Regions from separate parts of the Bacillus mesophilum genome, predicted to be linked through region 3. Evidence: riboswitches for the same ligand, from Rfam matches in the RefSeq annotation. Region 3 holds a riboswitch; each other region holds the start of a gene.
What was found. A riboswitch is a leader RNA that binds a small molecule or an ion and turns the genes downstream of it on or off. The one in region 3 is predicted to bind lysine.
Positions count from the first base shown of each region.

Region 1: another riboswitch for lysine. It lies ahead of F7732_RS08745 (aspartate kinase); the one in region 3 lies ahead of F7732_RS09830 (transporter substrate-binding domain-containing protein).
Region 2: another riboswitch for lysine. It lies ahead of F7732_RS12475 (Na+/H+ antiporter NhaC family protein); the one in region 3 lies ahead of F7732_RS09830 (transporter substrate-binding domain-containing protein).

Region 1 covers NZ_WBOT01000002.1:763,964-768,471, forward strand. The annotation lists gene F7732_RS08735 (succinate dehydrogenase cytochrome b558 subunit) at 1-238, opposite strand, end outside; gene F7732_RS08740 (YslB family protein) at 590-1,039, shown strand; gene F7732_RS08745 (aspartate kinase) at 1,130-2,359, opposite strand; lysine riboswitch at 2,580-2,757, opposite strand; gene uvrC (excinuclease ABC subunit UvrC) at 2,988-4,508, opposite strand, start outside.
Region 2 covers NZ_WBOT01000003.1:587,477-591,984, forward strand. The annotation lists gene F7732_RS12460 (DUF72 domain-containing protein) at 1-506, shown strand, start outside; gene F7732_RS12465 (YunC family protein) at 601-903, shown strand; gene F7732_RS12470 (HD-GYP domain-containing protein) at 1,182-2,273, shown strand; lysine riboswitch at 2,358-2,579, shown strand; gene F7732_RS12475 (Na+/H+ antiporter NhaC family protein) at 2,697-4,271, shown strand.
Region 3 covers NZ_WBOT01000003.1:10,944-15,451, reverse strand. The annotation lists gene F7732_RS09840 (amino acid ABC transporter ATP-binding protein) at 1-485, opposite strand, end outside; gene F7732_RS09835 (amino acid ABC transporter permease) at 512-1,282, opposite strand; gene F7732_RS09830 (transporter substrate-binding domain-containing protein) at 1,363-2,217, opposite strand; lysine riboswitch at 2,321-2,504, opposite strand; gene F7732_RS09825 (nitroreductase family protein) at 2,601-3,158, opposite strand; gene rbsK (ribokinase) at 3,292-4,179, opposite strand; gene guaC (GMP reductase) at 4,327-4,508, shown strand, end outside.

The sequences.
Region 1 (4,508 bases), on a different contig from region 3:
TAAAAGCGATATAAAGCCCGTAGATTGCATGAAATAAAAGAGGCAAAAATATGATAAACAACTCTAGGAAAATCCTAAATGGTAAACTTTCCATAAAATGTGCCGCATCATTAAATGCTTCTTCACCTTTAGTTGCAAAATGATTCACAACCAAGTGCTGTACTAAAAACAATCCAACCGGAATAACACCAAGCAATGAATGCAATCTGCGATAAAAAAACTCTCGATTCCCCGCCATAAAATATCCCCCCTGTTTTGTAACGTGATGCTCAGGAACTATTCATATCCTAACATCAGTAAAAAATGAAAATTTATATCTTACAATTATGTGACAAGTCCATTTTACTCTCAACAGAAAAGAGCGTCAAGAAAACGGATACACAAATTGTTCAATATTAATAAAATTTTATAAATATATTGAAATTGAAAAAAACACGTTCACACTTGAATTACCATTCATTTTTATCAAAAGATGAAATATATTAAAATAGCATTATTTTCCCTTATCAAATATATGCTTTTTTCATGTATCTTTGACTAAAAGGGTTCTAAATTGTATATAATAGTCTCATAGAAAGAGGGGAGATTATTGACTGATCAAACACCAGAGCAAAAACCGTTAACCGTTCATGATGAAACTGTGCCAGCATTTGGGTATGAATTAATTCGTGAAGTGCTGCTTAAGGATTTACTGGGCAAAGAAGCTCCCGGTATTTTATATTGGGCAGGCAAAAGATTGGCACGAAAATACCCATTGGCTTCGATAGATGAAATGATTTCTTTTTTCTCCAGCGCAGGCTGGGGCAATCTAATGCTCTTGAACGAATCAAAAAATGAGTTGGACTTAGAATTATCAAGCGCAATCATCAGCGCTCGCTGTAAAAACGATGAAGATTGTGCCTTTCAGCTTGAAGCGGGTTTTATTGCTGAACAGATCGAACAGCAAAAAGGGTACATATGTGAAGCGTTCGAACATCCTAAGAAAAGAAAAGGAAAAGTTCTTTTTACTGTTAAGTGGGATAAAAAGGATACCATCTAAGTTTTCTATAATTTGCGGTATTGATACTGAATTATGCGGAAAAGAAGAAGCTCTCGAATAAAAGTAGCTTCTTCTTTTTTACTGTTATTCTTATGCTTTCACTGAATTGGCAGATAGCTGAAACGCATCATGAAGCACTTCAACGGCAGGAAGCATTTTCACTTGTTCTACGACAGCTGAAACTTTAATCTCAGATGTACTGACCATTTTGACTAAAATTTCGTTCTGAGCAAGCACATCAAACATTTCTGCTGCTACCCCTGGATTTGAAATCATGCCTGAGCCTACGATTGAAACTTTTGCCAAGCCAGATTCCCATTCAATTCGATCATATTGAAGCTGATCACGATTTCTCTCAAGCACTTTAACAGTCTCTGTTAAATCTTCATTTTTAATGGAGAAAGACAGCGAAGAAGTTTCGCCTTCCGTCATACTCTGAATAATGATATCCACATTGATATGATCATTGGCTAGTGCTGAGAAAATGGTAGATAATCCGCCAAGGCTGCTTGGAAGCCCGATGACAGATACTCTTGTGATTTCATCTTCAAACGCAACTCCGCGTACAACTAAATTTTGCTCCATTTTAACTTCCTCCTCAATCGTTGTTCCTTGTTCTTTTTCCATGCTTGATCTTACTTCTAAAGAAACTCCGTAGTTTTTCGCGAATTCAACCGCTCTTGGGTGCAGAACTCCGGCTCCTAAATTGGCAAGTTCCAGCATTTCGTCATAAGAAACGGATAGAAGCTTGCGGGCATTCTTTATGTAACGGGGATCTGTTGTAAATACCCCTGTCACGTCTGTATATATATCACATTTATCAGCTTTTAGCGCTGCTGCAAGTGCAACGGCTGTTGTATCAGATCCGCCCCTGCCCAGAGTAGTGATTTCTCCTTCTGAGGTAGCACCTTGAAAGCCGGCCACAATCACAATTTTGCCTTGCTGAATTTCCTTTTGAATTTTATCACTATCAATATTTAAGATTCTTGCATTTCCATGAATTTCTTCTGTCTCAACACCTGCCTGCCAGCCTGTCATTGAAACGGCCGGATGACCTTTAGAAATTAAAGCCATGCTTAACAGCGAGATTGTCACTTGTTCCCCGGTTGTTAAGAGCATATCCATTTCTCTTTTGCTGGGGGAGGACGTAATTTCTTTTGCCATGCCAACAAGCTGATCTGTTGTCTTTCCCATCGCTGAGACCACAACGACAACATCGTTACCCCTATTTTTTTCTTCAATGACCCGGTTTGCAGCATTTTGAATTTTATCGACGCTGCCGACCGAAGTTCCCCCAAACTTTTGCACAATTAAACCCATTTGAATACCCTTCCTTCCGACTATGATGATTTCCCTTTGCCATTTTGTTTTGTCTCAGTAAGAAGAATGATTTTTGTATTCTTCTCTTTTTTGCAGATTTGTATGAAAAATGCTAGTTATTCGATTCCCTATTTCTTCTGAAAGATGCTGACAAAACAAAAAAGCAATGAGAATTATCTCATTGCTGTGTAGTCAAACGTATACAAAAAATACGTGCACACAGTGAGATAGCTCTCCAAGACTAGTGTCTTGACAATCCGGCATTTATTCAATGCAAGACCAGCATGGTGAGTGATGAGTCTCCCCCTGCTTCGGCAAACATTCCCTTTCACAGCAAATCGTCGGAGCTCATTCTCCTCAAAGCTGTTACTGATGAAGCTTGCACCTCTACCTTCACTTTACGCTAAGAAAGCGGAAGCGCCTTGCAAAACCCCGATAAGCAAAAACCGAGCTGGCTAGAAGATTGTCTATAACCCTCTGGACAGTTCAGCTTATACCCCAAGATGGGCTAAGCACAGCAGCTAGTCACTGTTCTAAGTCTATAAATTTATACTTTCAGAAAGTATAAAAAAGTGAGTGAATATGAAAGTTGGTCCAAGTATAGCATATTGTCTATATGATGACAACGCTATTCACTTAGTTTCTTTACGAGTTCTTCTGCTACATTAGCAGGAATTCCCAATTGGCGGAAATCATCTGCAGAAGCTTCCTTCATTTTTTTTACTGAGCCAAATGTCTTTAGGAGTTGCTTTTTGCGCTTTTCACCGATTCCAGCAATGTCATCAAGCATGGATTGGAATGTACCTTTTCCTCTTAACTGGCGATGGAACGTGATGGCAAAGCGGTGGACTTCATCCTGGATTCGCTGCAGCAAATAAAATTCCTGGCTATTGCGGGCAAGCGCAACTATTTCCAGAGGATTCCCAAACAACAGCTGTGATGTTCGGTGTTTTTCATCTTTAACGAGTCCGGCCAGCGGCAAATCAAGACCCAGCTCATTTTCAAGTACATCTCTGACCGCTTCAACATGACCTTTTCCTCCATCAATAATAAGCAGATCCGGCAAAGGCAGCTCTTCTTTTAATACACGAGTATACCTTCTGCGAACCGCTTCACGCATGGATTCATAATCGTCAGGTCCTTGAACGGTTTTAATTTTATACTTGCGGTACTCCCGTTTCGCCGGTTTTCCGTCAATAAAAACGATCATGGCAGATACCGGATCTGCACCTTGAATGTTTGAGTTATCAAATGCTTCAATCCGATGCGGCGTATAGATTCCAAGCTGTTCACCCAAACTCTCCACTGCCTTAATCGTCCGGTCTTCATCACGTTCAATGAGAGAAAACTTTTCCTGCAGCGCGATTTTGGCATTTTTATAAGCTAATGAAACCAAATCCTTCTTTTGACCCCGCTGCGGATTCAATACTTTTACACCAAGTAGCTTTTCTGCCATTTCGCCATTAACAGAAGATGGTGCTAAAATTTCCTTTGGCTTAAAATGATTTGCTTTCATGTAAAATTGGCCGAGAAACGTAAGGATTTCTTCCTCAGGTTCGTTATGAATGGGAAACATAGAGACATCCCTTTCAATCAGCTTGCCTTGGCGGATAAAAAAGACTTGTACACACATCCAGCCTTTATCAACAGCATAACCAAAGACATCACGATCGGTGAAGTCCGTCATTGTCATTTTTTGCTTTTCCATCGTTGCATCAATATGAGCGATTTTGTCTCTATACTCTTTTGCACGCTCAAAATCAAGATCTTCGGCCGCAGCCGCCATTTTTTCTGTTAGTTCTTTCTTTATATCTTTATAACCGCCATTTAAAAAGCGGGTAATTTCCTCTGTCATTGTCCGATATTGCTGCTGATCCACTTCCTTCACACATGGAGCCAGGCATTGTCCTAAATGATAATACAGGCATACGCGGTCAGGTAGGGTAGCACATTTCCGAAGCGGATAAATGCGATCGAGCAGCTTTTTTGTTTCGTTTGCTGCATGAACATTTGGATATGGACCAAAATATTTGCCTTTGTCTTTTTTCACTTTTCTTGTCGTAATAAGGCGCGGATGTCTTTCAGCAGTTAATTTAATAAATGGGTAAGTTTTATCATCCTTTAGCATGACATTGTATTTAGGATCATG
Region 2 (4,508 bases), 580 kb from region 3:
CATGGTTTGATTGCCAAAAAAAGAATGTAGACTATCTGCGATGGTGCAAGGCACAGATGCGAGATATTCCATGTGCTCTGGAATTCCGCCATCAGTCATGGTTTAAGGAACACTTCAGGGAGAAGACGCTGCAATTTATAAAGGATGAAGATTGGATTCATACAATATGTGACGAACCGCAGGCAGGAGAAGGATCGATTCCGATCGTACTCGAAGCCCCGCGATCTGATAAGCTTCTTGTTCGTTTTCATGGCCGTAATGTCCATGGCTGGCAAAAGAAGAATCATGATAATTGGCGTGAGGTACGTTATTTGTATAACTATAATAAAGAAGAGCTTGCACAATGGGCTGAGTATATTCGAACACTAGAACAGAATTGTGAGCAAATTTATGTATTGTTTAATAATAACTCCGGCGGAGATGCTGCTGATAATGCTAAGCAGTTCATTGATATGCTTGGCATTGAATATAGCTGCTTAGCACCAAGGCAGCTCGATTTATTTTAGTGGCTGGTAAGTAGGCCTTCATAGGAGATTTCCCAGGTTCTACACTTTTTTTCTTGTACCATCATATGGTGTAAGGAAAGGAGTGGGGCAAGATATGATGAACTTAAGTCCTATAGAGATTGATGGCCATACATTCTTAAGTGTATCGGTGGAACTTCCTAAAACAAATTTACTTGTAGTTACAAATGATAAAGGGTATATCATGTGCGGAGCATTAGATGTGGCACTTTTAAATGAAAAGCTTAAAGATCGAAAAGTGATTGCAGGAAGAGCTGTTGGTGTAAAGACGATTGAACAATTAATTGAAGCGCCGCTTGAATCTGTCACATATGAAGCTGAAAACCTTGGAATTAAGAAAGGCATGACAGGCAGAGACGCTCTTTTAAAAATGATATAAATAACATATAGAAGCTGAGATTGCTATATGCAGTCTCAGCTTTTTTAGCAGGCTATATACTGATAATTAAGATTCAATCTCCATGGAAGAGAAAAATAGATAATTTATAAATTTTCTTTTGCTAGCTGCTGGAGGAATGATAATATATGATTAAGACTAAATTCCTGCTTTGGAATGCTCAAACTTGAATAATATGGGCAAACATGTAAAATATTGATGGATATAAGCGAAGAGTAGAATTAGAATGGATAACTTATAGATGAAAAAGAGGTTTTTTCATGAGATTAGTGTCAACAAAATCTGCCAAAATTGGCAGTGTACTAGGGAAATCCATATATAATGATAAAGGCAAAATCCTTTTAAATAAAGGAGTAAAGCTTGACGGAAGAATGTTATCCAGGCTGCAGAAAATGGGGATTACATATATATATGTAATGGACGAGAGAATGAAGGATATTGTTTATAAATCAACTTTGCCGGAAAAATTGCGCCGAGAAGCAATTCTTACGATTGAAGATACGTTTCGGCAATCAGCAAATGACCAGAATTTAGATAAATCCTTTGTTATAGATAAGGCTTCAAAGAATTTCTCCAAGCTGATCAGCACGCTCTTGGATGAGATAAAAGGAGATCAAAACCTCATTTCAATTATGTCTGACGTGTATACATATGATCATTATATTTTTTCTCATTCTTTGAATGTTACACTTTATTCCTTAGCGATTGGTTTACAGCTTAACTTCTCCCAAAAGGATTTAGAGCTGCTGGGTATGGGTGCGATATTGCATGATGTTGGGAAAATGCAGATACCTGAGAACATACTGTTAAAGCCCGGCAGATTAACGGAGGAAGAGTTTCTTCAAATCAAGAAACATGCTGAAGCAGGGTTCGATTTATTACGGGGAGTACATAGTGTCTCATTAATTGTGGCTCATTGCGCCTATCAGCATCATGAGCGTTTGAATGGAAGCGGATATCCACGAGGTATTTCTGGAGAAGATATCCATCCCTTTGCCAAAATTATCGCTGTCGCAGATGTTTTTGATGCTGTCACATCTAATCGCATTTATCGTCAAGCTATGCTTCCGCATGAAGGTATGGAAATCTTATATGCAGGGTCAGACACATTATTTGATGCAAAGCTGATTGAAAGCTTTCGGCAATCTGTGGCCTTATACCCAGTCGGGATGACTGTTGAGTTAAACGATGGAAGGAAAGGTGTTGTGATTCATCAAAATGTAGGTTTGTGCGATCGCCCTATTGTGCGGATTCTTGAAGAGAGCGGTTTAAGGGTTAAGGCCTATGAACTAGATTTAAAGCAAGACTTATCAATCATGATAAGCGGCTGTGATACAACATGGCAGAACTAGTGTTTATGGAGGAAAAGACCTCCATTGTCGAATGTTTATTATTTTGATATAATTATTCTAATTGAATATGAACCTTATCATATCCGATGGGGTAGAGGTGCAATATTCATTAGTAAGCTGTTTGAGGATGACAACAAAGAGAGCAGCTGAAAGGGAATGCTGCCGAAGTGGATAGCTGATGTCAGCGGCTATTTCGCTGGGGTTACCTTTAAGAGAGGTAACACTGTCATTGCAAGATTAGAAGAGTCTTTGCAGTTTTTATTGCATTCTTTTCGTTGACCCTTGCAATGGGGAGCTACAGATCGTAATGGAGAAGAATAGATTATCAAGAGTGATGATAGAGATTCTCTGCCATTGCTCTTTTTATTTTGTGCTCTTTTGCTATGCCTCTGCCGAATTGATTTCTAGGAGGATTAAAATATAATGGAAAATACAATATTTTCTCTGCTTCCGCCGCTTGTTGCAATACTTCTTGTTATTTTAACGAGAAGAGTGCTGCTTTCGCTAGGAGTAGGGATTATTACAGCAACAATTATACTTGCTGAAATGGACTTTCTTGAAGCTGGATCTATATTATGGGAAACCGTAAAAGGAATCTTTATTGATGGTGGAAGCATTAATACATGGAATATGTATATAATTTTATTCCTATTGATATTAGGGGTTATTACAGCATTCATCTCTATATCTGGAGGAAGCAGGGCTTTTGGTGAATGGGCAATGAAACGGGTAAAAACCCGGGCAGGTGCACAAATGATTGGTGCCATACTAGGGGTAATTATCTTTATAGATGATTATTTTAATGCACTTGCAGTTGGTCAGATTTCACGGCCGATTACGGATCGGCAAAAGGTTTCAAGAGCAAAGCTTGCTTATTTAATTGATTCGACATCTGCTCCTGTCTGTGTTGTATCACCTGTTTCAAGCTGGGGTGCGTATATTATTGCTTTAATCGGTACCATTCTTGCATCTCATAATTTAACGGACTATACAGCCTTTTCGGTATTTTTGCAGATGATTCCTATGAATTTATATGTGTGGACAACGCTGGCCATCGTTTTTATCGTAGCGATCAAAGGATTTGAGATCGGGCCAATGAAAAAGCATGAGATTCGGGCTGTAAGAGATAATCAGGTAATGGACCCTGAGAAGCCTGCACCTGGAAAATTAGAAGAAGATTTACCGGTTAGTACAAAAGGAACAGTTGGCGATTTAGTCTGGCCCATTATCGCCCTAGTTGCAGGTACCGTTGGGGCAATGATCTGGACTGGTTATCAGGCTGTAAAGGGAAATGCGACCATTTTAACGATATTTGAGAATACAGATGTCTCTAAATCTCTTGTACTCGGTGGTGTATTTGGATTAATTGTGACATTGCTGTTCTTTACAAGACAAGTAACCGTAAAAAAAGGAATTGAAGGCTTGATTGTTTTCAGAGGAATATGGAGCGGTATCAAATCCATGCTCCCGGCTATTTATATTCTTCTATTTGCCTGGGGAATTGTTGATTTAATTGGTCAGCTGGAAACAGGTGCCTACCTGGCTGGACTTGTTGAAAATTCAAATATGGAGATATCCTTTTTGCCTTTCCTTCTATTTATCATTGCGGGAGTAATGGCGTTCAGTACAGGAACTTCATGGGGCTCTTTTGGAATATTACTTCCGATTGCAGGTGATATTGCTGCAGCAACAGATATAAACCTGCTGCTGCCTGCAATGGCAGCTGTACTAGCTGGAGCTGTTTTTGGCGATCATTGTTCTCCTATATCAGATACAACGATTCTTTCGTCAACAGGAGCAGGATGCAATCATATCGACCATGTTCTTACACAGCTGCCATATGCCTTAATATCAGCAGCAATATCGGGTGTCGGATTCCTAGTCCTTGGTTTTACAGACAGTACGATCTTAAGTTTGGCCACCATTGCTCTATTACTGATTGTATTTACCTTTGTCGGCTCTTGGAAATTCAAGTTAGACATGACACAGATGAAATAATCATGATCATGAGTCTTCTCGTCTATAGCGGGAGGGCTCTTCTTTTTTATTGTATTTTTAAAATTTTCTGAAATATACAGAAAGAAATTCTCTTATATGCATACATATAGATTGAGAGGAGGAGGGACTGGGACTGCTGGGAATAAGAGAAGGTGAGCGCAATTGCTTTTCTAGTAACGAAAAATAAATAAATATTATGTCCCAAATAATGTTTTGACAGTGGTAGTAAAAGTATAT
Region 3 (4,508 bases):
AGCATTACATCTGGTTCCATTGAAAGGGCACGTGCGATAGCAACACGCTGCTTTTGTCCGCCTGATAAGTGGCGCGGCTTGGCATTAATGTAATTTTCCATCCCTACAACACGCAAGTATTTGCGTGCAATTTGTTCCGCTTCTTCCTTTGAACGCTTTAATACCTTTATTTGTCCGACCATACAGTTATTTAATACATCATGATTATTAAACAAGTTAAATTGCTGAAAAACCATCCCAAGCTTTCGGCGGTATTGGTGGATATCATGACGGTCGTCCAAGATATTTTCTCCATTATAGATAATCTGACCGCCGCTTGGCTTTTCAAGTAAATTTACACAGCGCAACAGTGTTGATTTTCCCGAGCCTGAAGAGCCGATAATTGTAACAACTTCACCTTTTTCCACAGAAAAATGAATATCCTTTAAAACCTCATGCGAACCAAATGATTTGCTTAAGCGCTGGATTTCAATGATTGTTTCCATATATGTTCCTCCTCTCAGTCAAGAAATTACATCCCTTTATTGGCTTTCTTTTTCATATCTTCTGCTGTTTCAACATGCAAGTTATTGCCGATAACAGTGTAGTTATCCGGTCCCTCGAGTTTGCGTTCAAAGTAGCGCAGGATGAGAGTAATCGCAAACGTCATAATAAAGTAAATGATACACGCGACAAAGAATGATTCGAAATAGCGGAAATTATTGCCCGCCACCGTTTTCGTCTGGAAAAATAATTCTGTTACAGAAATAACACTTAATACAGCCGTGTCTTTAATATTAATAATGAATTGGTTCCCTGTTGCCGGCAAAATATTGCGGATTACTTGCGGCATAACTACATGTATCATGGTCTGCAAATGATTCATGCCGATCGCCTGCGCCGCTTCATATTGGCCTTTATCGACCGAAATAATGCCTCCGCGCACAATTTCAGCCATATATGCACCTGTATTAATTCCTACTACCACAATACCCGCAATAATCGGGTTCATATGAAAATTAAAGGCAAGTGCAGAGCCATAAAAAATGACCATTGCCTGTACAATCATTGGCGTGCCGCGGAAAAATTCAATATAAATGGTTAAAATGGCATTGATCAGTTTAAGCAGATTCTTTTTTATTCCTTTTTCAGGAGCAGGTATTGTTCGAACTACTCCTGCCAGCAAACCAATGAGCGATCCAATAATCGTTCCTGTTAAAGCGATGACTAACGTCCAACCAGCTCCGCGCAAAAACATCGGCCAGTTTGACTGTATGATTTGTATCATCCAATCGAGACTCATGGTGATCCTCCTTTTTTAATGAATATGTCAAAAAAGAAGCCGGCTACATGTAATGTCATGCAGCCGGCCGTGCAGCGTTATTAGTTAGCTGCTGGCTGATTTTTAATCGCCTCATCCATAATTTCTACACGCTCTTCTTCAGAGATTCCTGCTAAAATTTCATTGATCTTTTCAGTTAGCTCGCTGTCTTTTGCAACACCTACAGCAATAGCTGTATCGTCCTCAGATGTTTCAAAGCCTTCTGTAAATTCAACCATTGCAAAGTTTTCATTTGCAGAAGAAGCACTCACACCTTCAGGACGCTCGGAAACATAGCCGTCAATTACGCCAGATTCTAGCGCAACACGCATAGCAGGGAAGTTATCCATTGCCGGCTGCTGTTCAACGCCATCAATTTGTTCAATAACTGAGTAATGGAACGTATTCAATTGAGCCGTTACTTTTGCACCGCTGAAATCTTGAATAGAAGTGGCATTTTCATAGTCTCCGCCTTTTTTCACTACCATGACAAGGTCGGATTTATAATAGTTGTCTGAGAAATCGATTGTTTGCTTTCTTTCTTCAGTTGGTGACATCCCTGCGATAATTGCATCAATTTTATCAGAAGTTAAGGCAGGTACAAGACCATCCCACTCCGTTTTAACGATCACTAGCTCTTTCCCTAAGCCCTCAGCGATTTTTTTCGCAATTTCTACATCATAGCCGCCTGCAAATTCAGCGTTTCCATCAATTTTCACACCGCCATTTGCATCATCCATTTGTGTCCAGTTAAAAGGTGCATAACCTGCTTCAAGACCTACACGGAATACATCCTTCTCCGTATCAGACTCTGATCCTGATCCCGCAGAACCCTCATCTGAGCTAGTTCCGCACCCTGCTAAAAGCAATACTGCCGCAAGTGCCAATACACTTAAAAACGATAATTTTTTTCTCATATTTTTCTGGCCCCCATTTTTTCTTTTAATAAAAAACAAAAAAGACCTGAGATGAACTCAGGTCTTTGTATACATAGTTAGCCTAAATCCTCCACTTTTCCCTTAAAGAGATAGCACACCTCGAGTAAACCGGGAAGTTTACCGAGACAGTCCTGCAGCTCTTAACTGCAGACCCAGCATCCAATACTTGAGCATATTGCACACTTCGGCGGGATTTCCTTCTTTTTAGCATCATCGCTGCTCACGCTCAACTAAAAACTATTAAATACCGCACCTCTACCTCACCGAAAAGTGAGGTTTATTCAATTTTCATATAATCATAGGCTACAATAAAACATATAGTTCTGTCAACTAAGCAAATATTGACAATATATACTGAACATCTACTCTGTTATAATTTCAAGCTTTTCCCTGATAGAGGTCCTCGGTTTGGCTTCCGGCACATGCTCAGCATATCCGATCATCAATGTGCCAACGATCTTTTCACCTGGCTGCACACCCACCTTTTCACGGAACACCGGATTGTAAATCCAGTCATTTGTACGCCAAATCATGCCAATTCCTCTAGCCCACGCTGCAAGCTGGAAGTTTTGAATAAATGCCGAAACGGCACCGTAATCTTCGTCCCATGTTTTTTGACGAGGATCTTCAGGCATAATGACGACTAGATGTATGGGAATTGATCGGAAATACGCTGCTTTTTTTGCTGCCTTTTCTGCCGCTTCCTCTCCTGTGCCTTGAGTTGCTTTAAAAGCTTCTATAAATTTTTCTTTTCCTTCCCCGCTATATAAAAGAAAACGCCATGGCTCCGTCATTTTGTGATTTGGCGCCCATTTTGCTATCTCCAGCAAGTCAATGATTTCCTCCAGATCTACTGGCTTCTCCTGAAACTTCTTGATGGAGCGTCTTCCTTTAATCAATTGGTCAATACTTTGCTGCATTTCTCCTCATCCTCTCTCATTATTCCCCTCTTCTTATAAGCGTAATTTAAATTGATCTTTTAGGCAATTTAAGCGATCTTTTGGGGGTGTGGTACTGTGATTAATTCATCTTGACTGATTTATCTATTATGATCTACTTATTCAAATCCGACCTGCTTGGCATTCCTGCCTGGGCACCAAGTTTTGTTACAGAAAGACCTGCTGCTTTAACGGCAAATTGGCAGGATTCTTTTAAAGGCAAGCCCTCAGAAAGGGCAACTGCTAAAGCACCGGTAAATGTATCCCCTGCTCCTGTGGTATCAATTGCATCCACTTTTAATGCAGGTATCGAGACTCTTTCTCCTTGATCAAAATACTCCGCACCGTCTTTTCCTTTCGTGATAACCAGCTTTGAGAGAAGATTCTCTCTGTTTGCAAATGCTGAAAACAGCTGGTTAGCCTCCGCTTCATTTGGCGTAATATAAGTGATTTTACCAAGCCATTTTTCTGGTATGTCATGATAAGGAGCAGGATTGACGATCACATTTACATTGCCTTCAGCAGCTATTTCTAATGCTCTTTCTACCGATTCAAGCGGAATTTCAAACTGAAGCAGAAGCCAGCTGCTCTTTAAAATCTCTTCTCTATGCGACTCAACTATTTCTGGTGTAATTCTCTTATTCGCTCCAGGCACTACTATAATTTTATTATCGTTATTCCAAACTGTAATACTGGCTATCCCCGTTTTTTCATTCTTCAGCCTGCGAATATGCTTTATATCAATCTGATGGCCTTTTAAATGGTTTATATATTGTTCACCAAATAAATCGTCTCCCACACAGCCAATCATTTTTACTGGCGCTCCCAGTTTTGCTGCCGCAACCGCCTGATTAGCACCCTTTCCTCCTGGCACTGTAAGAAAGTTTTCTCCCAGTACAGTTTCGCCTATTGCAGGCTCTCTGTTTGTAATTGTAACAAGATCCATATTCATACTGCCGATTACAGTGATCATCTTCATTCTCCCTTCAATTAGTAAAAACATGAAGAATTATCTCCACTCTACTGTAAAGAATAAGTTAAATAAAAGTAAAAACCTTTGACAACTGCAAAAAATTCCTGTAAATTACCGTATGTACGAACATTTAATAACTAACACAATAATAATATTCGCTTTTAGGAGTGTTGAACCTTGGATAATGTATTTGATTACGAAGATATTCAGTTAATTCCTGCAAAATGCATAGTAGATAGCCGTTCTGAATGTGATACATCTGTTAAATTTGGCAAGCATACATTTAAGCTGCCTGTTGTGCCTGCGAATATGCAGACTATTATTGATGAGAAAATCGCTGCTTATTTAGCTGAAAATAA